4 regions of the Streptomyces sp. NPDC045022 genome follow, and region 3 is predicted to be linked to each of the others. Evidence: riboswitches for the same ligand, from Rfam matches in the RefSeq annotation. Region 3 holds a riboswitch; each other region holds the start of a gene.
The links. A riboswitch is a leader RNA that binds a small molecule or an ion and turns the genes downstream of it on or off. The one in region 3 is predicted to bind cyclic di-AMP.

Region 1 (7,228 bases), on a different contig from region 3:
ACTGGCTGAGCACGTCGACGACCCTCTCGTCGGCGCCGGACATCATCGCGCCGAACCGGCACGAGACCGCCACCAGGGAGCCCGTCTTGCCGCCGAGCACGTCCAGGTAGTGCTCGACCGGGTCACGGCCGTCCGAGGGACCGGCGGTCTCCAGGATCTGGCCCGTCACCAGCCGTTCGAACGCGAGGGCCTGCACCCGGACCGCCTCGGGGCCGAGGTCGGCGAGGATCTGGGAGGCACGGGCGAAGAGGAAGTCACCGGTGAGGACCGCGACGGAGTTGCCCCAGCGCGTGTTGGCGCTGTCCACGCCGCGCCGCACGGCCGCCTCGTCCATGACGTCGTCGTGGTACAGCGTGGCGAGGTGGGTGAGCTCCACGACCACGGCCGACGGTACGACGCCGGGCGCGTAGGGGTCGCCGAACTGTGCCGCGAGCATCACGAGCAGCGGCCGGAACCGCTTCCCGCCGGCCCGCACGAGATGCTGCGCGGCCTCCGTGATGAACGGGACCTCGCTCTTGGTGGCCTCGAGCAGCCCTTCCTCGACAGCCGCCAATCCGACCTGGACATCGGCTTCCAGAGCCTGGTCCCGCACGCTCAGCCCGAACGGCCCGACGACGGTCACGAGGGGTCTCCTGTCTGCTGGTGTCTGCTGGCGGTTACACGGTTTGTCGATAGGTCGCTGCCATCACTCAAGTCAGCGTATCCGGTCCTCTTTCGATCACCGATAGCGCCCACCGGTCCAGCCCGGGCGGTATCGGATCATGACCGGCATGGTCTCGATCGGCTAGTAAGAACGGACATTTATCGACTTAACAGGAACTCGTACATTTTGTCGCGACCCGGGGGTGAGCGGAGTAACGCCCGGCCCACCACCGAGGCACGCCCGGCCGAGGCGGCGAATACCCGATCGCGCCCGAATCCGCCCGGATGGCCCACCCACCTCCGCCCTCGACTTCGAGCGCGATTCACCCGAATCCCCCATGTCTGATTTGCTGCACTTTGCTATTTCGTGAATTGGGTCACGCGGTCCCATCGCCCACTCCGCTCACCAGGCACCCCTTCTCCCCTTGCGTCATCGGCGAGTTGAGGGTTGGCAACCGCAAAGGATCAAGTACCTCATACAGCACAGATCAAGGTCAAATAGTGCGTTGTACGAATCCGGGTCTTGTTCCCGACATGTGCTCTCGCATACGTTCCGGGCCGTCGGGCGGACGCCGAATCCTGCCGCCGCCCGCATAACCATTCGACGAACACATTCGTAGGGCAGGAGCGGGGGACCCAGGTAAGCCGCTGGACCGGACGACACATGTCGCACCGGAACGGCTAGGGGTTAAGTCGTGCCTTTCCCAGGGCACGGCCGGGCACCTCCCCGCCCGAACCCGACAGCTCACCTCGCAGGCGCCGGAGAGGAACTTCCCCATGCCCGCTGCCGTTCAGTACCGCCGTACCCGGAACAACCGCTTCGTCCGCACCCTCGCCGCCGTCGGCGCGGGCGCCGCCCTCCTCGCGCTTCCGCTCGTCGGCGCGACCAGCGCCTCCGCGGCCGGCACCACGACCACCCCGGCCACCACCACCGCCGGGTACCCGAACAACCTCGACGGCTGGATCCGCGAGTCCCTCGCGATCATGGCCGAGAAGAAAATCCCCGGCACCTACAACGGCATCCACCGCAACATCATCCGCGAGTCGTCGGGCAACCCGCTGGCCATCAACCTCTGGGACTCCAACGCGGCCAAGGGCATCCCGTCCAAGGGCCTGCTCCAGGTCATCGACCCGACGTTCAACACCTACCACGTGGCCGGAACGTCGTTCGACATCTACGACCCGGTCGCCAACATCACCGCCGCCTGCAACTACGCGGCCGCGCGGTACGGGTCGATCGACAACGTGTTCGGCGCGTACTGACCTACGGCGGACCGGCGCCCGGCACACGGCGGACCGGCGCGCACCGGCACCTGACGGACCGGCGCGCACCGGCCTCCGGCCGACAGTGAGCTACTGAAGTGCCGGTCAGTCGGTCGAGAAGAGTCCTTCGAGGACGACGGCGATGCCGTCGTCCTCGTTCGACAAGGTGATCTCGTCCGCCACCGCCTTGAGTTCGGGGTGCGCGTTGGCCATGGCGACCCCGTGTCCGGCCCAGTCGAACATGGGGATGTCGTTGGGCATGTCCCCGAAGGCCAGGGCCCGTTGCGGGCCGATCCCGAGCCGCTCGGCGGCCAGCGCCAGCCCGGTCGCCTTCGTCACCCCGCACGGCTGCAGCTCCACGGTCCCCGGCCCCGACATGGTGACGGTCGCCAGCGAGCCCACCACCGCGCGCGCGACGGCCGCCAACTCGTCGTCGGACAGAGTGGCATGCCGCAGCAGCACCTTGCTGATGGGCTCGCACCACAGGTCGTCACGCCGGCCAACACGTACCGCGGGCAGGGTCGGGTGTGGCATCAGATACCCGGGCTCGATGAGCGTGAGCCCGTCCACGCCGTCCTGGTCGACGGCCGCGTAGACCTGCCCCACCTCCGCCTCGATCTTGCCGAGCGCGGTCTCGGCCAGTTCCCGGTCCAGCCGGACCGACCACAGCAGGCGGTCGGCGGCGGCGTCGTAGACCTGCGCACCCTGTCCGCACACCGCGAGCCCCGTGCAGCCCAGGTTCGCCAGCAGGGGCCGCACCCGCGGAGCCGGCCGGCCCGTCACCACCAGGTGCCGGGCGCCCGCCCGCGCCACCCGTGCGAGCGCGGCGAGCGACCGGTCGGAGACAGTGTCATCGCCGCGCAGCAGCGTCCCGTCCAGGTCGGTGGCGATCAGTGCGTACGCGGGGGTGGGTGCCATGATCAGAGAATACGGACACCGCGTCCCGCCGACTCACCGCTCTTTCCACGCACTTACGTACTGTTCAGCCCCAAGTGAGGCCTGCGGACTCCCGGATGGTGATGGCGACGCCATTGGCCGTGCCGGTGACGGATTCCAAGCCCGGTGATCTCGGTCGGCTCCCACGGCGGTCCGCCCTCACCGACCGCCTGGAAGACCGTGCCGGCGGCGGCGCCCTTCAGGCATCCATCCCGCACGGTGTTCCGGGTGAGTGCGCCCGAAGGAGGTCAGCCGTGTGCGGCGGCCAGGTGTTTCGTCAGGCGTGGGGAGGCGAACTCCGTGCCGCAGACGAAGCGCATCACCGGGCCGTACGAGGACGCCGCCGGGAGCCCGGTGAAGTACAGGCCGGGTACGGAGGAGACGTAGCCAGGGCCCAGCTTCGGGGTGCCACGGCTCACCGCGAGACGGGTGCGCAGCTCGTGGCCGAGGAAGTCCATCGCCCCCATGTCGACACGGTAGCCGGTGGCGGCGATGACGTGGTCGGCGGTGAGCTGCTCGGTCCGGCCTCCGAGGGAGCGGACGGTGAGAACGGGGCTGCCGTCCGGGGCCTCGGCGCCCACGAGCCGCTCGATCTCCTGGACCTGCACGCCGCTCAGGAAGCGCTCGCGCAGCCACCAGGCGCCCAGCGGACCGAGGACCCGGCGGACCAGGTAGTGGCGGGCGGTCTCAGGCAGGAAGCGGTAGGGGTGCGGATAGTAGCTGAGCGCCCACAGTGACCAGGCACGGCCGAACGGGGACTCGGGGCGCAACCTGGGCTGGTTCCAGGGTGGGGCGCCGAAGGCGACCCGGCCGCGCCCCCGCGCGACGACCCGAACCCGGGCGCCCGCCTCGGCCGCGAGCGCCGCCGTCTCCAGCGCGGACTGGCCGGCGCCGATCACGATCAACTCCTTGCCGGCGAAGCGGCCGAGGTCGTGATGCTGGCCGCTGTGCGAGACCGGGCCCGTCGGAGCGGGACCGTCGGCCGCCGCCCCGGCCAGCTCCGCCGGAAGATGGGCGAGACCGGACAGGCCGGTGGCGACGACGACCGCGCGCGCGGTGAACAACTCACCCGAGTCCAGCTTGAGTTCGAAGCCACCGCTGCCGTCACGGTCCACGGAGACGACACGCACCGGCTCCAGGCCCGGGACCAGCTTCTGCTGGAACCACTCGCCGTAGGAGATGAAGGTCTCCACCGGAATGATGTCCTCGTCGGTCACCAGACGGCGGATGCCGGCCGCGTCGCAGTAGTCGGCGAGGGTGTGGCCGGGCTGCGGGCAGTCGAGGTTCGAGGCGACGGGGGTCGACTTCAGGAGCATGCCCTCGGGCATGTGGTCGCGCCAGCTGACCATGGGGTCACCGAAGACGCGGACGGGGATACCGCGCGCCCGCAGATGGGCGGCGGTGGACAGGCCGAACGGCCCGGCCCCGATGACTGCAACCGGTCGAATCACGAAGTCCCTCCCCAGAGACACGCTGTGCCACCTTGGTGGCCTTGCCTACTTCGTGGATGTGCCGCTGCCGCGGCGGTTGGTCCGCCACAGCTGATAGAGGTGCTTCGCGCCCGGGCGCACGAAGCGGGCGAGCATCGTGAGGAACGGCAGCGGGTCGTCACCCGCGAGCCAGGCCAGCTCCGTCCCGCTCGCCTTCGCCGGCGCGTGCGGCGTCGTGTAGCCGCTGCGGCGGTAGGCGAGGAGGGCGGGAAGGTCGATGTTCTCCACGATGTAACGGTGACCGGTGCGCTGTTCCCCCTCCGGGACGGGGCGGCCGGTCAGGTCCAGGTGCATCGCACGGACGACGTCCACGCCCGACTCGTTCTCGAAGAGGCGGAACTGGGCGCCCATGCGCGGGTTGAAGTCGAGGAGCTTGTACTGTCCGTCGCGGCGGTCGAAGCGCAGGTCGAGGTCGATGATGCCGCTGAAGCCGATCTGTTTGATGAAACGAGCGGCGAGGTCGGCGAGTTCCGGGTTGTCGACGACGTACGCGTTGGCCGTCATGCCCGCGTGCGGCGGCCAGGAGCGGACCTTGACCCCGGTGAACAGTGCGAGGGGGCTGGAGTCCCGGTCGAAGCAGGCGTGCACGATCCAGTCCTCGGCCTCCTCGCGCGGCAGGTATTCCTGGAGGATCACGCCGGGTTCCTCGCCCCAGTCCCGGGCCAGTGCGAGCAGGTTCTCACGGGTGGTGATCCGCGTGGTGCCGTTCACGGCCGGGTGACTGCGCCGGAGGAACGCCTCGCGGTTCTTGGCCACCACCGGGAAACGGGCACTGTCGGCGAAGGCGACGATGTCCTCGTACGACTGCGGGAACGCGGCCGGGGGGCTCACGATGCCGTGCTCCGCGCACAGTTCGTGCAGCCCTTGTTTGCTGGCGAGCCGACGGGGCAGCGCGGGATCGACGCGCGGAAAGAGAAAGGAACCGGCCAGCTCGTCCTGGTGCTCGGCGATCAGTACGGCGGCCTCCTCGTCCGTCGGGATCAGGACGGCCGGGCGGCCGATCCGGCGGCCGATGCGCAGCAGGCCCTCGACCAGACGAGCCGGGTCCTCCGCGCCGGTCGTCGGCCACACGAACGCCTTCTTCAGGTAACGCGAGGAGGCCGCCGGTGTGTACGGATCCTCGGTGACCGCGTACATGGGCACGCCCAGGCGGCCCAGACTGCGGATCGCGCCGACGCCACCGTGGTGCAGCGGGTAGTCGCCGAACTTGACGATCAGCCCCGGCACGTCACGGTCGGCCTGGAACGGCACACTGACGGCGCTTCCGGCCACGGGTCCCCCCACGTGTCCCCCCCAATGGAACGGACCCACCCCGTCCGTGCCCCCAAAGGACGCTAAGCCGGAATTGCCGCCTCCGACAAGGGCTTTTTGGACATTGCAAACTCTTTAGTCATTGATCGGGCAACCATTCGATCGCCCCCCGGCAAGCTTTCGATCTCCACCGGGGGGACGCCCGAGGACACTGCCCAAGACCCGCATCGCGGCCGTAACGTGTGCCGCGACCACATGGAACGCATCGCCATGCATGGCGCGGATGAGAGTGAGGCAGCACCCCATGCCCCCCTTCGACGTCCCCGAGGGCGACCCCTTCGGCCCGCACAACCTTCCCTATGGCGTGTTCTCGCCCTCCGGCAGCACGGAGCGGAGGGTCGGCGTCCGGCTCGGGGACCACGTCCTCGACGCGGGCGCCGCGGCCGCCGCGCTCGGCTCGCCGTACGCCTCCCTGCTCGCGCAGCCCACCCTCAACCCGCTGCTGGCCGCCGGGCGCACAACCTGGTCGGAGGTGCGGCGCGCGCTGACGGAGTGGGTGACGGTGCCCTCGCACCGGCCGACGGTCGAAGCCCTGTTCCACCCCCTGTCGTCGGTGACCCTCCATCTGCCCTTCGAGGTCGCGGACTACGTCGACTTCTACGCCTCGGAGAACCACGCCCGCAATGTCGGCCAGATCTTCCGCCCGGACGCCGAGGACTCCCTCACCCCCAACTGGAAGCATCTGCCGATCGGCTACCACGGCCGCTCCGGCACGGTCGTCGTCTCGGGCACGGACGTCGTCCGGCCGTCCGGGCAGCGCAAGGGCCCCGGTGACCCCGCCCCCGTCTTCGGCCCGTCGATCCGGCTGGACATCGAGGCGGAGGTCGGCTTCGTCGTGGGCGTGCCCTCCGAACTGGGCAGCCCGGTCGCGCTCGACGGCTTCCGGGAGCACGTCTTCGGGCTGTGCCTGCTGAACGACTGGTCCGCGCGGGACATCCAGGCCTGGGAGTACGTCCCCCTCGGTCCCTTCCTCGGCAAGTCCTTCGCCACCTCGGTGTCGGCGTGGATCACCCCGCTGGAGGCACTGGAGCACGCGCGCGTGACGCCACCGGAACGCACGCACCCACTGCTGCCCTACCTGGACGACTCGGCCCCCGGGACCGATTCCGGCGGCTACGACCTGCGCATTTCCGTCGCGATCAACGGCCATGTGGTGTCGGAGCCGCCCTTCTCGACCATGTACTGGACCGCCGCCCAGCAGCTCGCCCACATGACGGTGAACGGCGCCTCGCTGCGCACCGGTGACCTGTACGGCTCGGGCACGGTGAGCGGGCCGGCGGAGGGCCAGCGCGGCTCGTTGCTGGAGCTGACGTGGAACGGCCGCGAGCCCCTGGAACTCCCGGACGGCAAGCGCGCCTTCCTGGAGGACGGCGACGTGGTGACGCTGTCGGCGTGGGCTCCTGGGGCGGACGGACACCGCGTGGGGCTGGGAGAGGTCAGCGGACGGGTTGTGTCGCGTTGAGCGACAGCGTGTAGCAACGAGTTCGCACAAGTCCCCCATGCCGGGCATCCGGTACTCACCGTTGGAGACGAGCGGTGAGTACTCGCTTCCACGGGGGACTTCCCTCACCGTAGACCGAGCGCCG
Region 2 (7,228 bases), on a different contig from region 3:
CGTCGCGCAGTACCACGTCCGCCTCCCAGTGGGCGGGGTACACATGCCGGTCCTGCCGGTCCGCCGAGGTCTGCATGGGCCCCAGAGTACGGCTCGCGTACGACAACGGCGCGAGGCAGTCTGTGGAGGACGACAAGCCTGACCGAGGCCGCGGTCCGGCGACACGCCGGAGGGGACGAAGGTCCGCTCCGGGCATGCTTCGCGATATGGGAAACTGGTCTAGACAACCCTGAAGAGTGAAGGGCAGCAACACATGGCTGAGCGCCGCGTCAACGTCGGCTGGGCCGAGGGCCTCCACGCCCGTCCCGCCTCCATCTTCGTCCGAGCCGCCACGGCCGCAGGCGTCCCGGTGACGATCGCCAAGGCCGGGGGCAACCCCGTCAACGCGGCCTCCATGCTGGCCGTCCTGGGCCTGGGCGCCCAGGGTGGCGAGGAGATCGTCCTCGCCTCCGACGCCGAGGGCGCGGACGCCGCCCTGGACCGCCTGGCCAAGCTGGTCGCCGAGGGCCTGGAAGAGCTGCCCGAGACCGTCTGAGCGCGTCGCGCGCTCACACCGGAGCCGCGTCGGCCCTTCGGGGCGGCGCGGCTTCGCCGTATGCGCAGCACACTTCCGCTCCATTTGCCGACGATTTATGGCCGGCCCGCGTACGGCACCTCTCGTGAATTACGGCACGCCGGAATTCAGGCAGCGGAAAACACCGCTCCGCAGAATAACTCTTCTTTGTATACGACGTCCGTGTTAATGCCGCCGGCCCGACGTGTTTACGGCATGTTGCGAAGTCCTCACACGCTGCGCGGCCCCGGAAAAGCGAAGGCGGTGCGCGGCCGTGGTGCGCTCGGTGTGCAGCGCCGTGACCGCCCGCGCCCGCTCACCGTCGCCCCGTGCCACCGCGTCCACGATCGCGCCGTGCTCCGCCCAGGACTCCAGCGGGCTCGGCGGCGCCTCCACCACATACATCCAGGCGATCTTGTGGCGCAGCTGGGTCAACATGGAGGTCAGCGAGGGGCTGCCGGAGGACTGGGCGAGCGTCTCGTGGAACCAGCCGCCCAGCGAGCGCAGATCCTCGCTGCTGCCCCTCCTGGCCCGCTCCTGACCCAGCCGGACCAGACCGCGCAACACCTTGAGATGGGCCTCCGTGCGCCGCTGTGCGGCCCGCGCGGCCCCGAGCGGTTCCAGGAGCATGCGCATCTCCAGCAGGTCGGCGGCCTCCTGCTCGGTAGGTTCGGCCACGCACGCGCCAGCGTGCCGGCGGGTGACCACGAAGCCCTCCGCCTCCAGCGTGCGCAGGGCCTCGCGGACGGGGACGCGCGAGACGCCGTAGCGGCGGGCCAGGACTTCCTCGGTGAGGCGGCTGCCGCGACCGTAGACACCCGCGACGATGTCGTCCCGGATCGCCGTGCACACCGAGTGCGCCGGAATACGCATGCCCGACCTCCGCCTTAATCCCCGTGAAACGTCGACGATGGACGTGTGTTCCGTGACTCTATTCCAATGAACCGGAATTTCCGACGGCGGGCCGGAATCCATGGATATTTTTTGGACAGCGGACTGGGCGGACACTGCGAAAAACGACGAAAGCCCCGGCTCGGTGGAGCCGGGGCCTCGCGTGCCGTGCGACGGAGGGTCAGACGTTGACGCCGTGCTTGCGGAGGTAGGCGACGGGGTCGATGTCGGAGCCGTAGTCGGGAGTCGTACGGGCCTCGAAGTGGAGGTGCGGGCCGGTGACGTTGCCGGTCGCGCCGGACAGGCCGATCTGCTGGCCCGGGACGACCCGCTGGCCCACGGTGACACCGATGGACGACAGGTGGCCGTACTGGGTGTACATGCCGTCGGCCATCCGGATCACGATCTGGTTGCCGTACGCGCCGCCCCAGCCGGTGGAGACCACGGTGCCGGAGCCGACCGCGTGGACGGTCGTGCCGCTGGCCGCGTGGAAGTCGATGCCGGTGTGCGAGCCCGAGGACCACAGGGAGCTGCTGGCCTGGTAGCCGGTGGAGACGTAGGAGTGCGCGATCGGGGCGACGAAGGCGTTCAGGCGCTTGCGCTCGGCCTCTCGGGCGGCGCGGGCGTGGGCCTCGCGCTCCTGCTTGACCTTCTCGGCTGCCGCCTTGGCCGCGGCCTCCTCGGCCGCCTGCTGCTGGGCGGCCTGCTTCTGGGCGGCGGCCTGCTCGTCGATCTGCTCGGCCACGTCGTCGCTCGCGGCGATGACGGGTGTGAGACCGGTCTGTTCCACGGAGTTCTCGGCGGCGAGCGCCGGGGATGCGGCGAGGGTGCCGATGACACCGGTGGTGGTGAGGGCCGCGATACCGGCCGCCTGAGCGGTGGTCCGCTTGACCCGGCCGGGCTTGCGGTGCTTCCCGGTGGCGCACATGAACGCCATGAAGTGGCTGGTCCTTTCCTTCCTTCTCGCCTACCGGGTTAGCTGACGGGTTCGGAGCAGGAAGGTCTCCTACGGACCCCCTCGCTCTCGCGCGGGCGCCCGATTCACCCCAGGGGACGGTGGGTCCCCGGCTCCCCTGGCTCGCGCCGTACGGGGACTCGGCGATGGCTGCCCGGTGCCGCGGGTGCGGCGCACTGCCTGACGAACAGCCCGGACGACGCTACGAAAGCTTGCTTTCAATCCTCAAACGAATCCGGGTTTTTGTAGCGCATCCCACAGGTCAGACAGGCAACCTCCGTCCCAAATCGGGCATCTGGGGAAGCGAGTGGAACAACAGAGGGCCCTGCCGACCCGTGAGTCGGCAGGGCCCCACGCGCGCGTGCCGCTACTCCGCGGCGACGACGGTGACTTCGCCGATGCCCAGCGCCTCGACCGGCGCCTTGATCCGGGCCGCGTCACCGACGAGGACGGTCACCAGCCGGTCCACCGGGAAGGCGTTGACGACGGCCGCGGTGGCCTCCACCGTGCCCGTCGCGGCCAGCTGCTGGTACAGCGTCGCCTGGAAGTCGTCGGGCAGATGCTGCTCCACCTGGTCGGCCAGGGTGCTCGCGACGGCCGCCGCGGTCTCGTACTTCAGCGGCGCCACACCGACGAGGTTCTGCACGGCGACGTCCCGCTCGGCGTCGGTCAGGCCCTCCGCCGCGAGGGTGCGCAGCACCTTCCACAGGTCGTCCAGCGCGGGGCCGGTGTTGGGGGTGTCCACGGAACCGCTGATGGCGAGCATCGAGGCACCGGTGCCGTCCGGGGCGGACCTCAGGACCTGCCCGAAGGAACGCACGCCGTAGGTGTAGCCCTTCTCCTCGCGCAGGACGCGGTCCAGGCGGGAGGTGAGAGTGCCGCCGAGGCAGTAGGTGCCGAGCACCTGGGCGGGCCAGACGCGGTCGTGCCGGTCCGGGCCGACCCGGCCGATGAGCAGCTGCGTCTGGACGGCTCCGGGCCGGTCCACGATGACCACGCGCCCGGTGTCGTCGGCGGTCACCGGCGGCACGGGCCGGGGCTCGCCCCGGGTGCCGGTCCACGCGCCCAGGGTGTCCCCGAGCAGCGCGTCCAGGTCGACGCCGGTGAGGTCGCCGACCACGACCGCGGTGGCCGTGGCCGGGCGCACATACCGGTCGTAGAAGCCGCGTACGGCCCCCGCGTCGATCTTCTCGACGGTCTCCTCGGTCCCCTGGCGGGGACGGGACATGCGCGAGGCCGCCGGGAACAGCTCCTTGGAGAGTTCCTTGGCCGCCCGGCGGGCGGGGCTGGCCAGCTCGTGCGGGATCTCGTCCAGGCGGTTGCGGACCAGCCGCTCGACCTCGCTCTCGGCGAAGGCCGGGGCGCGCAGGGCGTCGGCGAGCAGGCCCAGGCCCTTGGCCAGGCGGGAGGCCGGAACCTCCAGGCTGAGCCGGACGCCGGGGTGGTCGGCGTGCGAGTCCAGCGTGGCGCCCGCGCGCTCCAGCTCGGCGGCGAACTCCTCGGCGGAGTGCTTGTCGGTGCCTTCGGAGAAGGCCCGCGCCATGATCGTCGCGACGCCGTCCAGGCCGGCCGGCTCGGCGTCCAGGGGCGCGTCCAGCAGCACCTCGACGGCGACGACCTGCTGGCCGGGGCGGTGGCAGCGCAGCACCGTCAGGCCGTTGTCGAGCGTGCCGCGCTCGGGGGCCGGGAACGCCCACGGCCTGGCCTCGCCCGGCTGCGGCTGGGGGTGGAAGTCCATTGCGGCGAGCTCGGTCACTTGGCCGTCTCCTCGTTCTCGTTGCCGGCCTCTACGGTCGCTTCCCGCTCGGGGTCCTCCGGGATGTCGGCGTCCTCGACGGCCTCCGGGGACTTCGGCTCGTAGACGAGGACCGCGCGGTTGTCGGGCCGCAGGCGGGCCTTGGCGACCTCCTGGACCTCCTCGGCGGTCACCTCCAGGACCCGCTGGACGGCGGTGAGGGCGAGCTGCGGGTCGCCGAACAGCACGGCGTACCGGCACAGTTCGTCGGCGCGGCCGGCGACCGTGCCGAGCCGGTCCAGCCACTCGCGTTCCAACTGGGCCTGGGCTCGCTCCATCTCCTCGGGCGTGGGGCCCTCGGCGGCGAACCGGGCCAGCTCCTCGTCGATGGCGGCCTCGATGACCGGCACCTCGACGTCACCGGAGGTCTTCACGTCCAGCCAGCCCAGCGAGGGCGCGCCGGCCAGACGCAGCAGACCGAAACCGGCCGCGACGGCCGTACGGTCGCGGCGCACCAGCCGGTTGTACAGGCGGGAGGACTCTCCACCACCGAGGACGGTCAGGGCCAGGTCGGCCGCGTCCGCCTCGCGCGTGCCGTCGTGCGGCAGCCGGTAGGCGGCCATCAGGGCGCGCGCCGGGACCTCCTCGACGACGACCTCGCGCAGCTGCTCGCCGATGATCTCCGGCAGGGAGCCGTCGCGGGGCTGTGGCTTGCCGTCGTGGGACGGGATCGACCCGAAGTACTTCTCGACCCAGGCGAGGGTCTGCGCGGGGTCGATGTCGCCGACCACGGAGAGCACCGCGTTGTTCGGCGCGTAGTAGGTGCGGAAGAACTGGCGCGCGTCCTCCAGGGTGGCCGCGTCCAGGTCCGCCATCGAGCCGATCGGCGTGTGGTGGTACGGGTGGCCGGCCGGGTACGACAGGGCGGTCAGCTTCTCGAAGGCGGTGCCGTAGGGCACGTTGTCGTAGCGCTGGCGGCGCTCGTTCTTGACGACGTCCCGCTGGTTCTCCATGGACTCGTCGTCCAGGGCGGCGAGCAGCGAGCCCATGCGGTCGGCCTCCAGCCAGAGGGCGAGCTCCAGCTGGTGGGCCGGCATGGTCTCGAAGTAGTTGGTCCGCTCGAAGCTGGTGGTGCCGTTGAGCGAGCCGCCGGCGCCCTGCACCAGCTCGAAGTGGCCGTTGCCGCTGACCTGCCCCGAGCCCTGGAACATCAGGTGCTCGAAAAGGTGAGCCAGACCGGTGCGTCCCTTGACCTCGTGGCGGGAGCCGACGTCGTACCAGAGGCAGACCGCCGCCACGGGGGTCAGGTGGTCCTCGGAGAGCACCACGCGCAGACCGTTGGCCAGGCGGTGCTCGGTCGCTGTCAGGCCCCCGGAGCCTGCCTCGGCTGTGGTCGTGTGACCCATGGGCATGTACGTCCCTTCGCGAGCGGAGGCGGTCGTCGAAACCGCGGTTTTCCTGCCGTTCCTGCCACTGTATGCAAAGCGTGCGGGGCCCCGGCGAAGTTCCCGCGGGACGTACGCCCACAGCGGATCGCAAAGCCCGCGCCAGGCGTGCGGCGGGGCGCGAGCGAGCGCGTCCCGCGGTGCCGGTCGGAGCCGGGGGGACCGGGTCGCGGCACGGGTTGTCGGTGCCTCGGTCCACAATGGTCCGCGTCAGATCCTCACAGCTTCAGCAAGGAGCCAGGCAGCGATGGCCCGCCGCAGCACGAAGACCCCGCCGCCCGACGATTCGTTCGAGGAGAGGATCCTCGACATCGACGTCGTGGACGAGATGCGTGGCTCCTACCTCGAGTACGCCTACTCGGTCATCTACTCGCGCGCACTGCCGGACGCCCGTGACGGCCTCAAGCCGGTGCACCGCCGGATCGTCTACCAGATGAACGAGATGGGCCTGCGCCCCGAGCGCGGCTATGTGAAGTGCGCGCGGGTCGTCGGCGAGGTCATGGGCAAGCTGCACCCGCACGGCGACGCGTCGATCTACGACGCCCTGGTGCGCATGGCGCAGCCCTTCTCCATGCGCGTGCCCCTGGTCGACGGCCATGGCAACTTCGGCTCGCTGGGCAACGACGACCCGCCGGCCGCCATGCGGTACACCGAGTGCCGGATGGCCGAGGCGACGAGCCTGATGACCGAGTCGATCGACGAGGACACGGTCGACTTCGCACCCAACTACGACGGCCAGGAGCAGGAGCCGGTCGCGCTGCCGGCCGCCTTCCCGAACCTGCTGGTCAACGGCGCCTCGGGCATCGCGGTCGGCATGGCGACCAACATGGCTCCGCACAATCTGCGCGAGGTCATCGCCGCCGCCCGCCACCTGATCAAGTACCCGAACGCCGACCTGGACGCGCTGATGAAGCACGTCCCGGGCCCGGACCTGCCCACCGGCGGCCGGATCGTCGGCCTGGACGGCATCCGGGACGCGTACGCGACCGGCCGCGGCACCTTCAAGATGCGCGCGACGGTGTCGGTGGAGGCCGTGACCGCCCGCCGCAAGGGCCTGGTGGTGACGGAACTGCCGTTCACGGTCGGCCCCGAGAAGGTCATCGCGAAGATCAAGGACCTGGTCAACGCGAAGCGGATCCAGGGCATCGCCGACGTCAAGGACCTCACCGACCGCGCGCACGGTCTGCGCCTGGTCATCGAGATCAAGAACGGTTTCGTGCCCGAGGCGGTCCTGGAGCAGTTGTACAAGCTGACGCCGATGGAGGAGTCCTTCGGCATCAACAACGTGGCTCTGGTCGACGGCCAGCCGCTCACCCTGGGCCTGAAGGAGCTGCTGGAGGTCTACCTCGACCACCGCTTCGACGTGGTCCGCCGCCGCAGCGAGTTCCGCCGCGGCAAGAAGCGCGACCGGCTGCACCTGGTCGACGGTCTGCTGACCGCGCTGGTCGACATCGACGAGGTCATCCGGCTGATCCGGTCCAGTGAGAACTCCGCGCAGGCCAAGGAGCGCCTGATCGAGCGCTTCTCGCTGAGCGAGGTGCAGACGCAGTACATCCTCGACACGCCGCTGCGCCGGCTCACCAAGTACGACCGCATCGAGCTGGAGGCGGAGAAGGACAAGCTCACCGCGGAGATCGAGGAGCTGACCC
Region 3 (7,228 bases):
GACCGGGAACTCCAGGCCCTTGGCGGTGTGCAGGGTCATCAGCGTGATGACACCGTCGCCGTCCTCCTCGTCGGGGATCTGGTCGGAGTCGGCGACCAGGGCGACCTGCTCCAGGAAGTCGGCCAGGGTGCCGGTCTCACCTTCACCGCGTTCCTGCTCGAACTCCAGGGCGACGGCCGCGAGTTCCTGGAGGTTCTCGATGCGGGTCTCGTCCTGCGGGTCGGTCGAGGCCTGCAACTCGGCCAGATAGCCGGTGCGCTCGAGCACCGCCTCCAGGACGGTCGCCGGTCCCGCGCCGGACTCGACGATCGTGCGCAGGTCCTCCATCAGCGCGTTGAACCGCTTGACCGCGTTGGTGGAGCGCGCGGCCATGCCGTACGCCTCGTCGACCCGCTTGAGCGCCTGGGGGAAGCTGATCTTCTCGCGCTGGGAGAGGGCGTCGATCATCGCCTCCGCACGCTCGCCGATGCCCCGCTTGGGCACGTTGAGGATGCGGCGCAGCGGCACCGAGTCCTCGGGGTTCGCGAGGACGCGCAGGTAGGCGAGGACGTCCCGGACTTCCTTGCGCTCGTAGAAGCGGACGCCGCCGACGACCTTGTAGGGCAGGCCGACGCGGATGAAGATCTCTTCGAAGACACGGGACTGGGCGTTGGTGCGGTAGAAGACGGCGACGTCCCCGGCCTTCGCCTCGCCCGTGTCCGTGAGGCGGTCTATCTCGTCGGCGACGAACTGGGCCTCGTCGTGCTCGGTGTCGGCGACGTAGCCGGTGATCCGCGCGCCGTGGCCCGCGTTGGTCCACAGGTTCTTCGGGCGGCGGGACTCGTTGCGCTCGATGACCGCGTTGGCGGCGGACAGAATGGTCTGCGTGGAGCGGTAGTTCTGCTCCAGCAGGATCGTCGTCGCGTTCGGGTAGTCCTCCTCGAACTGGAGGATGTTGCGGATCGTCGCGCCGCGGAAAGCGTAGATCGACTGGTCCGCGTCACCCACCACGCAGAGTTCGGCGGGCGGGAGGTCGTACTCGCCGGGCGGGGTGTCGACGTCCTCGGCGGCGCGCTCGCCGGTGCCGACCAGTTCGCGCACGAGCGCGTACTGCGCGTGGTTGGTGTCCTGGTACTCGTCGACCAGGACGTGCCGGAAGCGGCGGCGGTAGTGCTCGGCGACGTCCGGGAAGGCACGCAGCAGGTTGACCGTCGTCATGATCAGGTCGTCGAAGTCGAGCGCGTTCGCCTCGCGCAGCCGCGACTGGTAGAGCGCATAGGCCTGGGCGAGGGTCTTCTCGAAGCCGTCGGTGGCCTGGGCGGCGAAGTCCTCCTCGTCGATCAGCTCGTTCTTCAGGTTGCTGATCTTGGCGCTGAAGGACTTGGGCGGGAACCGCTTGGGGTCGAGGTCCAGGTCGCGGCAGACCAGGGCCATCAGGCGCTTGCTGTCGGCGGCGTCGTAGATCGAGAAGGACGAGGTGAAGCCGAGCTTCTTCGACTCGCGCCGGAGGATCCGGACACACGCGCTGTGGAAGGTCATCACCCACATCGCGTTGGCGCGCGGGCCGACGAGCTGCTCGACGCGCTCCTTCATCTCGCCCGCGGCCTTGTTGGTGAAGGTGATCGCGAGGATCTGGCCCGGGTGTACGTTCCGCTCGGCGAGCAGGTGGGCGATGCGGTGGGTGAGCACGCGCGTCTTGCCGGAGCCGGCGCCGGCGACGATGAGCAGCGGGGAGCCGGCGTGCACCACCGCGGCGCGCTGGTTGTCGTTCAGCCCCTCCAGGAGTGCCGCCGCGTCGATCGCCGGGCGGGGGGCGCCGTCGCGGTAGTAGGCGTCCCGGTCCGGCGGCACGTCGAACTTCCCGCCGAACAGATCGTCCGGAAGCGCGTCCGGAGCGTGATCGTCCTCGGGCGGTGGCGGGGGTTCCTCCTCGTGCCCGCGAGGGGGCTGGAGGTCCGCCAGGAAGCTGTCGTCAAAAAGGCTGCTCATCGCTCTACGAGTCTAGGGCTCCCCACCGACAACCGGTCGCGGTCCCCGGAACACGGACGTCTCGGGTGGGGTCCGCATGGGGTGCGGTCCCGGAGTGGGATCCTCGCCCCACCTGCCCCCTTTTCCCCTCACGCTGAGGAAGCACCTGGTCACGCCCACATGAAACCTGCATCAGGTCACAGAAATGTATCGGACATACTGCGCACCAACCTTCACAAGAGACACACGAGTTGGTTAGGTTTCCGTCAGGCCGCACGACCCCTCTCCGGCGAACGTCGCCGGGCCGCGCGGCCTCCGCCGAGTCCGGTGCGCCCCCCACGGTGCCCGGAGCCGGGGACCCACCGATCCTGGGGTGAATCGGCCGACTCCCGCCCGGGACGACGCCGTAGGGCAACCCTTCCGAAGCACGCGCCCGAACCCGACAGCTAACCCGGTAGGCGGCACGTTGGAAGGAGTCGCCTCCCTTGGCGTCGCACCGCAAGCCGCGCCCCGGCGGCACCCGTGGACCGGGCCTGCGCGGCCCCGCCCTCGCCACCGCCGCATTCACCTCCGTGGCCGTCCTGACCCAGACGGCCGAGGCCGCCGCCGACGACGGCAGGCCGAGCCTGGAGGAGATCGAGAAGAAGATCGACGAGTTCTACCGCCAGGCCGACTCGGCGCCGGAGGAGGAACCGGCGGCCGCCCGGCGGCCGCACGGCGAGGACCCACGTCAGGAGGGCGCCCGGCGCGCGAGCCGGCTCGCCAAGGCCCGGGAGGGGCTGGTTCCGTTCGCGGCCACCCCGGACACGGCCGCCTCTCTCCTCTCGGAGTATCCGCAGGACCACTTCGCCCAGAGCAGGGTGATGAACCGGTTGGCCTCGCGCGTGAAGGACGCGGCCGAGCGGGGCAAGACCACCAGGAGCCCGGAGGCGCCGGCGTCCTCGCACTACGACGTGAAGGCCGCGAAGGCCACCGTCCAGCACAAGCTCGCCACCGCGCGCGAGCTGCTGTCCCGGCTCACGGCCCAGCAGGGCGCGCGGCCGGCCGGGCTCGGCCGACGGCGCCTGGAGGAGCCCGGTCCACGGGCCTACGGATCCCCGGGCCCGCGGCAGGAAACCAAGGCCGAGAAGGCGATCGCCTTCGCCCGGGCCCAGATCGGCAAGCCGTACGTGAGCGGTGCCAGCGGGCCCGGCTCGTACGACTCCTCCGGCCTCACCCAGGCCGCGTGGAAGGCCGCCGGCGTCACCCTCCCGCGTACCGCCCAGGCCCAGGCCGCCGCGGGCAGCCCGGTCCCCGTCACCGAGGCGCGCGCCGGTGACCTGGTCTTCTTCCACGACGACAGCAGCCATGTCGGCCTCTGCACGGGCGACGGGATGATGATCCACGCCCCGGAACCCGGCGCGTACGTCCGCGAGGAATCCGTGGACCGCGGTGGCGAATCGATCATCCACAGCGTGGTGCGGCCGGCCTGAGCGCGCCTCACGTGGTCGGGCCTACGCGCGCGTACCGGCGGGTCCGCTCCACGCGCGCGTACCGGCGGTTTGCGTTCCACGCGCGCGTGCCCGGCCCGGCTGGGTGCGCGCGGCTGCCTGGCATCGGGCGCATGCCCGGCATCTCAGGTCTGCGCGCGTGGTGGGCGGGGCGGCCTCCCGCGTCCGGGGCCGCCGTGATTGGCGGCCGGCATCCTGTCGGTTGGTCTGCAGCTGGCCGGCGACGAGACGGTCTCGCGGGTGGCGCCGGCGATGGCCGGCGTCGCCTGGGTGGCGCTGGGCGCCGACTTCGTCCTGCGGACCTCGTCTGCTATCTCGGGCTTATCTCGCTGGCGGCCGAGGCGGCCCGGGCCGCGGCCCGGTTACGACGTGCTTGGTGGGCGACGGTGTTCCCGATGGGAATGACGGCGGCGGCGAGGCTGTCCGTCGCGGCCACCGTGGACGTCCCGTGGCTCAAGGGGCCGGGACGGGTGCTGGTGTGGGTGGCGGTGGCGGCGTGGCTCGCGGCCGCCACCGGTGCGGTGCTCGCGGCCCGTGCCGGCGACCACGTGGACCGACCGTCAGGTCCACAGCACGGCGATGAAGATGTTCGCCGTCGTCAGCAGGCCGACCAGCCCGAAGAGCCGCTTGTCGACCCGCTCCTCGTCGCGCTTCACGTAGACCAGGCCGAGGATCACGATCAGCAGGGCCAGCTTCACGCCGATCTTGATGTTGTTGACATGGTGGTCGTCGGCCTGGTTGAGGCCGACCAGGGCCACGCCGGTGACGAGCATGGTCAGTGCGCCGTGCAGCATGCCGGGGACGAACCGGGCCGTGCCCTGCCCCATGGCCTTCATCTGGGTGAGGAAACCGCCGAGCAGTGCGGCGATGCCGATGATGTGCAGGCCGACGAAGAGATGGATGAGTAGGTCCATGGAGCCGGAGCCTAACGAGGGCGTTCTCGTCTTCCGTGACCGGGCCCGACGCCGATGTCCCAGCGGTCCGTCCGCGAGGCCGTGGATCTTGCATATATGCGACCCATAGCAGCCCACATCTCCGAGCTGTCCCGCTTTTGGCGCTTCGGTCAGCACGCTCCGTGAAGACGACGACTCAGCCCGGGCAACACGGTCACATCCGGTCACACCTTGGTCCGTCGAGGCCAGTTTCGTACACCGCGTTACCCACTCGTCACAGACCGGCCTAGCGTCCTCCCCCAGGTGACCGGCTTCCCACCGCCGCCCGGGCCAGGGGCGGCAGTCGGCCACCTCCGCCGAGAAAGGCCCGGCGGTGGCCCGCTCCCCCTGTGCGGGCCACCGCCGGGCGCACCGACCGCTCGGTCGCACGAGTCCTACGAAAGGACGTGACGGTCCAGGTGGCAGCGCACCGCAAGCCCCGGCAAGGCCCGCTCAGTGGCCATACGGCCCGGACGGCCGCCACTCTCGCCCTGGCGGGTGTGGCCACCGCGGCGGGCTTCGACGGGACGGGACACGCCGAGCCACAGCTGACGCCGGCGCAGGCGAAGGACAGAGTCGACAAGTTGTACCAGGACGCGGAGGCCGCCACCGAGAAGTACAACGGGGCGAAGGAGAGAGCCGAAACGGCCCAGCGGCGGGTGACCGCGCTGCAGGACCAGGCCGCCCGCAAGCAGCAGAAGCTCAACTCGGCCCGCGACGCACTGGGTTCCATCGCGGCGGCCCAGTACCGCGACGGCGGCATCGACCCGGCCTGGCAACTGGCCCTGTCCAGCGACCCCGACCAGTACCTGGACGGCGCCGCGTTCGCGGAGCGGGCGGGCGACCGGCAGGCCGCCGCCGTGTCACGGGTGCGCGAACAGCTGCGGGAGATCGAGCGGTTGCGCGGCGCCGCACGCATCGAGCTGACCTCCCTGCGCTCCCGGCAGGCGGAGCTGAAACGGCAGAAGAAGACCATCACCGGAAAGCTCGACGAGGCGCGGCGGCTGCTGGCGCGGCTCACCCCGCGGCAGCGGACCGAGGTCACCGGTGACAGCGCCCCGGCCGGGCACGTGTCCCGGTCGGCCTCCTCCGCGCGGTCGGCACTGGAGCGGGCCGGGTCCGTCACACCTCCCAACGCGCGCGCGGCGGCGGCCGTCTCCTTCGCCTACGCCAAGCTCGGCAGTCCCTATGTGTGGGGTGCGACGGGCCCGAACGCCTTCGACTGCTCGGGCCTGGTCCAGGCCGCCTACCGCTCCGCCGGCATCTCCCTGCCGCGCACCACCTACGCCCAGATCAACGCGGGCCGCCGCGTCTCCCGCTCCGAACTCCAGCCCGGCGACCTGGTCTTCTTCTACTCCGGCATCAGTCACGTCGGGCTCTACGTCGGGGGCGGCCAGATGATCCACGCCCCGAACCCGTCGGCACCGGTCCGGCTGGCCCCGATCGACCAGATGCCGTTCGCCGGGGCCACCCGGGTGGCGTGAGGGCGGCCCCGCAGGGTCAGACGAGGCGGCGCGCGGTCGCCCAGCGGGTCAGCTCATGGCGGTTGGACAGCTGAAGCTTGCGCAGGACCGCCGAGACGTGGGACTCGACCGTCTTCACCGAGATGAACAGCTGCTTGGCGATCTCCTTGTAGGCGTAGCCACGGGCGATCAGGCGCAGCACCTCGCGCTCGCGCTGGGTGAGGCGGTCGAGGTCCTCGTCCACGGGCGGAGCGTCGGTGGAGGCGAAGGCGTCGAGGACGAACCCGGCCAGCCGCGGGGAGAAGACGGCGTCGCCCTCCTGCACGCGGAAGATCGAGTCGACCAGGTCGGCGCCGGTGATGGTCTTGGTGACGTAGCCGCGGGCGCCGCCGCGGATCACGCCGATCACATCCTCCGCCGCGTCCGACACGGACAGTGCGAGGAAGCGCACGGGCCGCTCGGCGTCGGCCGTCAACGCCGCGCAGCGGCGCAGTACTTCGACCCCGCCGCCGCCCGGCAGGTGGACGTCGAGGAGGACCACCTCGGGCCGGGTCGCGGTGATGACCGTGACCGCCTGGTCGACGTCCGCGGCCTCACCGACCACCTCGACCCCGGTCTCGGCGGTCTGGCCGATCTCGGCCTGGACGCCCGTGCGGAACATCCGGTGGTCGTCCACGAGCACCACCCGGACGTGCCGCCCGCCCGCGCCGCCGGCGGGGCCGGACTCGGCCGCCTCCGCCGCCTCCGCCGTGCCGTTCATCTCGGTCGCGTCGCTCATGACGTCTTCTCCGCCCTCTCCATCTCCAGCTCGACCTCCGTGCCGCCGTCCGGCACCGCCCGCAGCCGGGCCGTGCCGCCGTTGCGCTCCATGCGGCCGATGATCGATTCTCTGACGCCCATGCGGTCGGCGGGTATCGAGTCGAGGTCGAAGCCGGGACCGCGGTCGCGCACGGACACGAAGACCGTCTTTCCCTCGACTTCGGCATAGGCCTGTACGGCACCGCCTTCGCCACCGTACTTGGCGGCGTTCACCATCGCCTCGCGCGCGGCCTGCATCTGCGCGCTGGTCTTCTCGTCCAGCGGGCAGTCGCCGACGATGACGACCTCGATGGGCACGCCGTGCTTGTCCTCCACCTCGGCGGCGTTGCGCCGCACCGCCTCCGCGACCGTGTCCGGCTCGTCGGCCTCGTCCTTGCCGGTGCCCTCCGGTTTGTACAGCCAGGTGCGCAGGTCGCGCTCCTGGGCGCGGGCGAGGCGGCGCACCTCGTTGGCGTTGTCGGCATTGCGCTGGATCAGGGTGAGGGTGTGCAGCACGGAGTCGTGCACGTGGGCGGCGACCTCGGCGCGCTCCTGGGCGCGGATGCGCATGAGGCGTTCCTCGGACAGATCCTGCGTC
Region 4 (7,228 bases), on a different contig from region 3:
GTACCGGTGACGGACCCGGGTGAGTCTCCTGCGGGCACGTCGTGGTGGTCGTGCCGCCCGCGCCGACACGGCCCACGGTGGCCGGGGTCCCAGCGGGCCGTCGCCCGGGCGGGTCGGGCGGCCGTCCGTGGTCGGGCGTCCGCCGCTTCACCTACTGACTGAATGATGAGTCAGTAGTGCGGTAGCGCGGGGCCGGTCGCACCAGGGCGTCACGCGCTCGTCGGCGCATGTCCGGGCGGCTGTGTAGGGTGACGGCGTGGCGAGAGTGCGGTTGAGCGTGGCCGAGCGGCGGGAGGAACTGCTGCGGGCCGCCATCGAGCAGATCGAGGCGCGGGGCGTGGCGGCGGTCAGGATCGCCGACGTGGCCGCGGCGCTCGGCGTGAGCAACGCACTGGTGCTGTACCACTTCTCGACCAAGGAGAAGCTGGTCGCCGACGCGTTCGCGTACGCGGCCGAGGGCGATCTCACGCATCTGCGCAAGCTGCTGGGCCGCCGGACGTCCGCGCTGCGCCGGCTGCGGGCGGCGGTGCGCTGGTACGCGCCCACCGGCCAGGCCAAGGGCTGGCGGCTGTGGATCGAGGGCTGGGCCGTGGCCCTGCGGGAGCCCGCTCTGCGGGAGGTCACCCGGGAACTCGACAGGCAGTGGAAGGCCGCGCTCGCCGAAGTCATCGCCGAGGGTGTGGCGGCGGGCGAGTTCGCGTGCGCCGACCCGGCCGGTGCCGCGCTGCGGCTGACGGCGCTGCTGGACGGCCTGGCCGTACAGCTGACGTCGTACCCGGGCGCCGTGCCGCGGGCCCGGGCGCAGGAATGGGCCGACGAGGCCCTCGCCCGAGAGCTGGGGCTGGACCGGAAGGCCCTGACCGAACGGGAGCGGTGAGCGCTCCGCACGCGTCGGACCTGATCACGCCCCCATCGGCCGACCGAACGATTCAGCCGTTGCTCGGGTTCCTACCGGAAAGGGGCCTGAACTACCCGTCGGAGCCCGGCTCGGTGCGCCGGCCGGATGCGGTCGTGCCCCGGACCGCCGGGTACGCGGTCCGGGGCGGGGCCGGTGGCCTCAGGCCACCGAGGCGATCCGCGACTTGATGTCGTCCGGCGACAGGGTGCCCTTCGCCGTCACATGGTCACCGGAGGACTCGCCGCGCAGCCGCCGGCCGATCCACGGGACGAGGAACTCGCGGGCCCACTGGACGTCGTCGCGGCGGACCTCCAGGGTGCCCCGGGGCGGCAGCGGCGGCCACGGCTGCTCCGGGTCGGCCGGGACGTCGAGGCCGAGGACCTGCCCGGCCCGCAGCGCCACGCGCGTGTGCCCCTCGGGCGAGAGATGGAGCCGGTCGCTGTCCCAGGCCCGGCGGTCCTGCACGGACCTGAGGGACCACAGGTCGAGCACGGGACAGCCGTACCGGTCGGCGATCGCGCGGACGTGTCCGTTGTACGTGGCGATCTTGCCGCGCAGGTGCTTGAGCACCGGAACGCCCCGTGTGTCGAAGCCGGTCGTCACCATCACCGTGCCCGCGACCTCGGCCAGCCGGGCCACGGCCCGCTCGAACCGCTCGGCCACCTCGTCCGGGTCGGTGCCGGGGCGGATGATGTCGTTGCCGCCGGCACAGAAGGAGACCAGGTCCGGGGCCAGTCCGGCGGCCGTGGGGACCTGGTCGGCCACGATCTGGTCCAGCAGCTTCCCGCGCACGGCGAGGTTGGTGTACTGGAAGTCGCCCTCGGGACGCCGGTCGGCGAGGAGAACCGCGAACCGGTCGGCCCAGCCCACGAAGGCCCCGTCCGGGCCGGGGTCGCCGACGCCCTCGGTGAAGCTGTCCCCCACCGCCACGTACGACCCGATCACTGATCTGTTGTCATTCTTCGAATCGTCTGCCACGTCGGACCATGATTCACCTTCGGATGTGACTTGCGCGACCGTAAGCCGGAGTTGACGAACGGTGAGATGAGACACCCTTAAATAATTTGCGAATCAGGAATAGGCCTGCCGTCAGACATGTTGCGGCCGAAGCCCAGCGGGCGTGCCGTTGTTCCACACCGAAGGCCGGACCCGGGGATCGTGGGTCCGGCCTTCGGAGGCGTGTCAGGCAGGCGGTTCGGGGCGGGGCGGTCCTCAGCCGACGGCGACGCCGTGCTGGCGGAGGTAACCGAGCGGGTCGATGTCGGAGCCGTAGTCCGGCGTCGTGCGGATCTCGAAGTGCAGGTGCGGGCCGGTCACGTTGCCGGTGGCGCCGGACAGGCCGATCTGCCGGCCCGCGGTCACGGTCTGGCCGGCCGAGACGGAGAGCTGCGACAGGTGGGCGTACTGGGCGTAGTAGCCGTCGTCGAGCTTGATGACGACCTGGTTGCCGTAGGCGCCGCCCCAGCCGGCCGAGACGACCGTGCCCGCGCCGACGGCCTTCAGGGAAGTGCCGGTTGGGACGACGAAGTCGACGCCGGTGTGGTAGCCGCTGGACCACATGCTGCCGGCCACGTGGTAGCCGGTGCCGACGGTGGCGCCGGTCACCGGGAGGGTGAAGCCGGTGGCGGCGGCCGTCGAGGCGGTGGCATCCGACGACTTGGCCGCCGGGGCGGCCTGCGTCCGGGAGGACTGCGAGGCGGCCGAGTGCTGCGCCTTGGTCGAGGAGTCCCGCGGGGCGGCGGACTCGGTGCGGGTCTGCGCGGCCTTCTTGCCGAGCGTGAGCTCGAGGCCCGGGTGGATCAGCGCCGGGTCGGCGCCGACGGCCTGCCGGTTGTCGTCGTAGAGCTGGTGCCAGCCGCCGCTGACGTGCTGCTGGTCGGCGATCGCCGAGAGGCAGTCGCCGGACTTCACCGTGTAGGTGCGCACCGTCGAATCCGGCTGAGCGGCGGCCTTCTTCACCGTGGCCGGAAGCGACTGCACGGCCTTTCCGGAGACGGACTGCGCCGGGGTGGCGGCCTGCGCCTGGGTGACCCCGATGAGCGGCAGGGCCAGCGCGGCGCCACCGGTCCCGGCGACGGCGATGGAGCGGGAAAAACGCGGGGTCTTGGGACGTCGGTGCTTACCCTTCGCGGGCATGGCGCATTCCTCTCCGACGCCTGCGAGGTCAGCTGTCGGGTTCGGGCTGGAGCTGCCCGGTCGCGCGGCGCGCGGCTTCACCCCTAGCCTGTCGCGGAGACCGGACAGGCAGTGGTACCTGGTGGGTCCCCCGCTCCTGCCGAACACGGGTCAAGTGTGTGGGGACTCCGGGCGACGGCAGGATTCGGCGTTCCGTCCGGATTGGTGGCGAACGTAAGCGAGCAGGACGCACGGAAACAAGCAGCCGGTTCCCCCCGTTGGCGTTTCCGAAGATCGAAAGCGGACCAGCGCGGTCACCCTCCGTGAATTCCCGCCCCACGCACCCTACGATTCCCCTCTTCCACACCAGAATTACGTGAACATGACGCGCGACGCTCGGTCACCGATATGACGCTCCTCACGCGCCATGCCACCACAGCCCCTCATTCCACAGCGAGTTGGAATGAAGCCGCCAATACGGACAGAAAGCTCAGATGCGACGCAGACGGAAAATCGTCGCATCCAGGTCGCCCTTCAGCCCGGTGTGCAGCCCGTGGTGCAGCAGGACGGCCCCTCGATGCACTTCGCCCGTTTCGCGGCATTCATACGATGCCGTCGGGTCGATTCCACGCAGCCGCACCGCCGGCACCGGCTCGCCGTAGCTCTGCGCCTGCAGCCAGGCCAGGACCACCGTCTCGCCCGCGAGGACGTACTGGACGGCACTCAGGCCGCCCGCCGGAGGCCGCAACCGGTACAGCTCGCCGCGCTGGACGACCGGGCGGATCTCCTTGTACAGCTCCACCCACCGCCGGGCCTCGGCCAGCTCCTCCCCGCTCCACTCCGCGAGGTCACCGCCGACACCGAGGACGCCGGCCATGGCGCTGACGAAGCGGAACCGCAGCGGGCTGACCCGGCCGTTGAGCTGCGTGTTCGGGCTGTCGGTGACCCAGGCGGCCATGACCCGGGCGGGGTGGATCTGGGTGAAGCCGTGCTGGATGGCGAGCCGATCCAGCGGGTCGGTGTTGTCGGAGGTCCACACCTGGTCGGTGCGGCTCATCACCCCGAGGTCGATCCGGCCGCCACCGCCCGAGCAGGATTCGAAGGCGACCCCGGGGTGCGCCGCGCGCAGCCGGTCCAGCAGGGCGTACAGGGCCCGGACGTGGTCGGCCCACAGGCGCTGCGGGTACGGCTCACCGGGCCAGCCGGCGTCGGTGAAGCAGCGGTTGAAGTCCCACTTCACATAGTCGATCGGGGCGCTGGAGAGCAGTGCGTCCAGCTGCTCCCACAGATACTCCCGGACGTCCTCGCGGGCGAGGTTGAGAACGAGCTGGTTGCGTAGTTCCGTCCGCTTCCGTCCCGGTTGGTACTGCACCCAGTCGGGGTGGGCGCGGTAGAGGTCGCTGTCCGGGTTGACCATCTCGGGCTCGACCCAGATGCCGAACTGCATGCTGAGGCCGTGCACCTGGTCCGCGAGCGGCTTGAGGCCGTGCGGGAACCGGTCGGGGTTGGGCGTCCAGTCGCCGAGTCCCGCCCGGTCGCTGGTACGTGCGCCGAACCAGCCGTCGTCCACCACGAACAGTTCGACGCCGATCTCGGCGGCGCGCCGGGCGAGGGCGGCCTGCTGCTCCGCGGAGATGTCGAAGTTCGTCGCCTCCCAGGAGTTGAAGAGAACGGGCCGGTCCCGCTCCGCGTCCGGGATGACGTACGCGCGCTGATAGGCGTGCCAGGTACGGCTGGCGCCGCCGAAGCCGCCGTCGCTCCACAGCCCCGCGAAGACAGGGGTGGTGTACGACTCCCCCGGCGGCAGGAGCAGCAGGCCCGAGTCGTCGTAGCCGGCGCCGCCGGTGATCTGCACGCGCGCGTCCGGGAGTTGGGCGACGGCGATGCGCCAGGAGCCGGACCAGCCGAGCGCGCAGCCGTAGACCTCGCCGCGCTCCTCGGTGGCGTCGGTGTCGAGCGCCACCCAGGGCAGGTGCTGATGGCCGGTGTGGCCGCGGCGGCTGCCGATGACCTTCTCGCCGTAGGTGAGGGGAGCGGCGGTGAGCCGGGACTCGGCGGCCCAGCGGCCGTGCAGCTGGGACAGCCGCCAGCCCTCGCGGTCGGGCAGGGTCCAGGTGGCGGCGTCGGCCCGCAGCAGCTCCACGCGCGCGTGCCCGCCGTTGTCCACGGTCACCCAGCGCTCCATGACGTCCCCGCGCATCCGGTAGTGCAGGGTGATCGCCAGCCCGTCGTCGTGGAAGCGCAGCCGCAGTTCGTCGCCCTCCGCGTCGTACGCCTCGAAACTCCACTCCGTGCCGCGGCGCTCGTCGGTGCGCACGGACAGGGCGGGGCGGACGAAGCGGGGGCCGCCCTCGACCGGGTACTCCTCGCGGCCGTCGAGCGGGGATTCGAAGGGCCAGTAGCCGGGCAGGGGGCTCACCGCCAGCGCCTCGGCGTCCGCGAGCCGGATCCGCGGGCCCCAGTGCAGGTGGAGCAGTTCGTCCGCAGCGGTGAGATGGAGGGCATAGCTGCTGGTGGGCCCCGTCAGGAGCCAGGTGCGACCGTCTTCGGCGATGTCCAGCATCGAGACCTCACAGGTGCCAACAGATCCGCTCAAGTGCGAACATCATCAGGCCGCGCAGCCTCTGGTGACAATGCCTGTGGACAACTCATTGCCCGAGGAAAGCAATGTCGTATGGTCGTCGGAGCGCCCGTCGACGAGCCGCGCCGGCGGGGCCGACCGGGAGGAGCCCCCGTGACGCAGCAGGTCCCGTCGACCGAGCCGGAGCTGGCCGCAGTGCGCAATTTCCGCGACGTGGGCGGACTGCCCACCGTGGATGGACGGCGAGTTCGGCACGGCGTGCTGTTCCGCAGCGGGCACCTGGCGCACGCGACCGAGGAGGACGCGGCCTTCCTCTCCTCCCTGGGCCTGCACACGATCTTCGACTTCCGCAACGCGGCCGACCAGAAGCTGGAGGGCCCGGACGTCGAGCTGCCCGGCGTGCGGAACGTGAACCTGCCGCTGAGCGACCCGGCGGACGGCGCCGAGTTCTGGAAGATGGTCCGCGAGGGCGACCTCGAACAGTTGCGCGCGATCCTGGACGACGGCAAGGGGGCGGCCCGGATGATCGCCTCGTACCGGACGATCGTCAAGGAGCGCACCGCCGAGCACTCCCGGGTGCTGCACGCGCTCGCCGAGGACAACGTGCCCGCCCTGATGCACTGCGCGGCCGGCAAGGACCGCGCGGGCATCTCCATAGCCGTCACGCTCCTTTCGCTGGGGGTGGAGCGCGAGGCCATCGTCGCCGACTACCTGGAGTCCAACGCCAAGCACCGCCGCTACCGGGTGCGGCGCGCCGGCAGCCCGGACACCGCGTACACCCCCGAGGTGATGGAGCTGCTCAACCCGCTCTTCGACGCCCGCGCCGAGTACCTCGAGGCCGCCTTCCGGAGCATCGAGGACACCTGGGGCGGAGTCGACGCCTACCTGGAGCGGGGCCTCGGCCTCACTCCCGACACCCGCGAGCGACTGCGCGAGCGCCTGCTGGACTGACCGGAGGGGGAGCCACGGGGCCGCCTGCGCCGCCCCCATGTGGGTGTGGGCTGCCGTCCGGCGAAGGCCGGACCACGTCGGCCGCCGGGTCAGCCCTTGGCGCCCACCGCGAACAACAGGTAGAGGAACGCGGCCAGGACATGGCCGAGGGCGATGTAGATGATCAGCCGGACCCACAGGGAACGGGGGAACTTCTCCTCGAAGTCGCTCATGACAGCTCTCCGGTCAACGGCCCCAGGCACAGTGTGGCCGTGGGGCTCTGCAGCAGGGTATGGACGAACAGCAGCTCCACTCCGTCGTGGTCCTCGGCGGCGAGGCGGTGCGGCGTGAGCGAATCGAAGTGCGCGCTGTCGCCGGGCGCGAGCAGGTGCGCGGTGTCGCCGAGGCGCAGCCGCAGGCGTCCCGCGAGGACGTAGAGCCATTCCTCGCCCGGGTGGACGCGCACGATGTCGCCCTGGGAGCCGTACGGAACGCTGACCCGCAGGGCCTGCATGCCGCGGCCGGGCGCCCCGGCCTGGACGTATGTCCAGCCGCCCGCCCGGGTCGGCTCCATGTCGGCGGCCCGCACGATCGCGTCCCGGCCGGCGCCCGTCTCGCCGAGCAGTTCGGAGACGGTCGTACCGTAGATACGGGCGAGCGCGAGGAGCATCGGCAGCGAGGGCTGGCGGTGTCCGGTCTCCAGG

Region 1: linked by a shared signal. The riboswitch ahead of AC07C1_RS11930 (transglycosylase SLT domain-containing protein) and the one ahead of AC07C1_RS29110 (C40 family peptidase) in region 3 are both predicted to bind cyclic di-AMP.
Region 2: linked by a shared signal. The riboswitch ahead of AC07C1_RS05495 (M23 family metallopeptidase) and the one ahead of AC07C1_RS29110 (C40 family peptidase) in region 3 are both predicted to bind cyclic di-AMP.
Region 4: linked by a shared signal. The riboswitch ahead of AC07C1_RS33245 (M23 family metallopeptidase) and the one ahead of AC07C1_RS29110 (C40 family peptidase) in region 3 are both predicted to bind cyclic di-AMP.

The regions. Positions count from the first base shown of each region.
Region 1 covers NZ_JBWKIR010000005.1:163,865-171,092, reverse strand. The annotation lists gene AC07C1_RS11935 (polyprenyl synthetase family protein) at 1-622, opposite strand, end outside; cyclic di-AMP (ydaO/yuaA leader) riboswitch at 1,235-1,416, shown strand; gene AC07C1_RS11930 (transglycosylase SLT domain-containing protein) at 1,420-1,905, shown strand; gene AC07C1_RS11925 (HAD family hydrolase) at 2,011-2,823, opposite strand; gene AC07C1_RS11920 (FAD-dependent oxidoreductase) at 3,090-4,292, opposite strand; gene AC07C1_RS11915 (carboxylate--amine ligase) at 4,338-5,582, opposite strand; gene fahA (fumarylacetoacetase) at 5,887-7,104, shown strand.
Region 2 covers NZ_JBWKIR010000002.1:493,606-500,833, forward strand. The annotation lists gene AC07C1_RS05480 (bifunctional acetate--CoA ligase family protein/GNAT family N-acetyltransferase) at 1-76, opposite strand, end outside; gene AC07C1_RS05485 (HPr family phosphocarrier protein) at 254-535, shown strand; gene AC07C1_RS05490 (GntR family transcriptional regulator) at 740-1,426, opposite strand; gene AC07C1_RS05495 (M23 family metallopeptidase) at 1,626-2,381, opposite strand; cyclic di-AMP (ydaO/yuaA leader) riboswitch at 2,395-2,555, opposite strand; gene AC07C1_RS05500 (M16 family metallopeptidase) at 2,767-4,155, opposite strand; gene AC07C1_RS05505 (M16 family metallopeptidase) at 4,152-5,546, opposite strand; gene AC07C1_RS05510 (DNA gyrase/topoisomerase IV subunit A) at 5,827-7,228, shown strand, end outside.
Region 3 covers NZ_JBWKIR010000020.1:10,133-17,360, reverse strand. The annotation lists gene pcrA (DNA helicase PcrA) at 1-1,968, opposite strand, end outside; cyclic di-AMP (ydaO/yuaA leader) riboswitch at 2,254-2,424, shown strand; gene AC07C1_RS29110 (C40 family peptidase) at 2,433-3,419, shown strand; gene AC07C1_RS29105 (hypothetical protein) at 3,998-4,351, opposite strand; gene AC07C1_RS29100 (C40 family peptidase) at 4,789-5,853, shown strand; gene AC07C1_RS29095 (LuxR C-terminal-related transcriptional regulator) at 5,870-6,610, opposite strand; gene AC07C1_RS29090 (ATP-binding protein) at 6,607-7,228, opposite strand, start outside.
Region 4 covers NZ_JBWKIR010000026.1:87,876-95,103, forward strand. The annotation lists gene AC07C1_RS33230 (Glu/Leu/Phe/Val dehydrogenase dimerization domain-containing protein) at 1-10, shown strand, start outside; gene AC07C1_RS33235 (TetR/AcrR family transcriptional regulator) at 257-877, shown strand; gene AC07C1_RS33240 (SGNH/GDSL hydrolase family protein) at 1,058-1,843, opposite strand; gene AC07C1_RS33245 (M23 family metallopeptidase) at 2,111-3,034, opposite strand; cyclic di-AMP (ydaO/yuaA leader) riboswitch at 3,037-3,201, opposite strand; gene AC07C1_RS33250 (alpha-galactosidase) at 3,504-5,576, opposite strand; gene AC07C1_RS33255 (tyrosine-protein phosphatase) at 5,748-6,545, shown strand; gene AC07C1_RS33260 (DUF6126 family protein) at 6,635-6,757, opposite strand; gene AC07C1_RS33265 (helix-turn-helix domain-containing protein) at 6,754-7,228, opposite strand, start outside.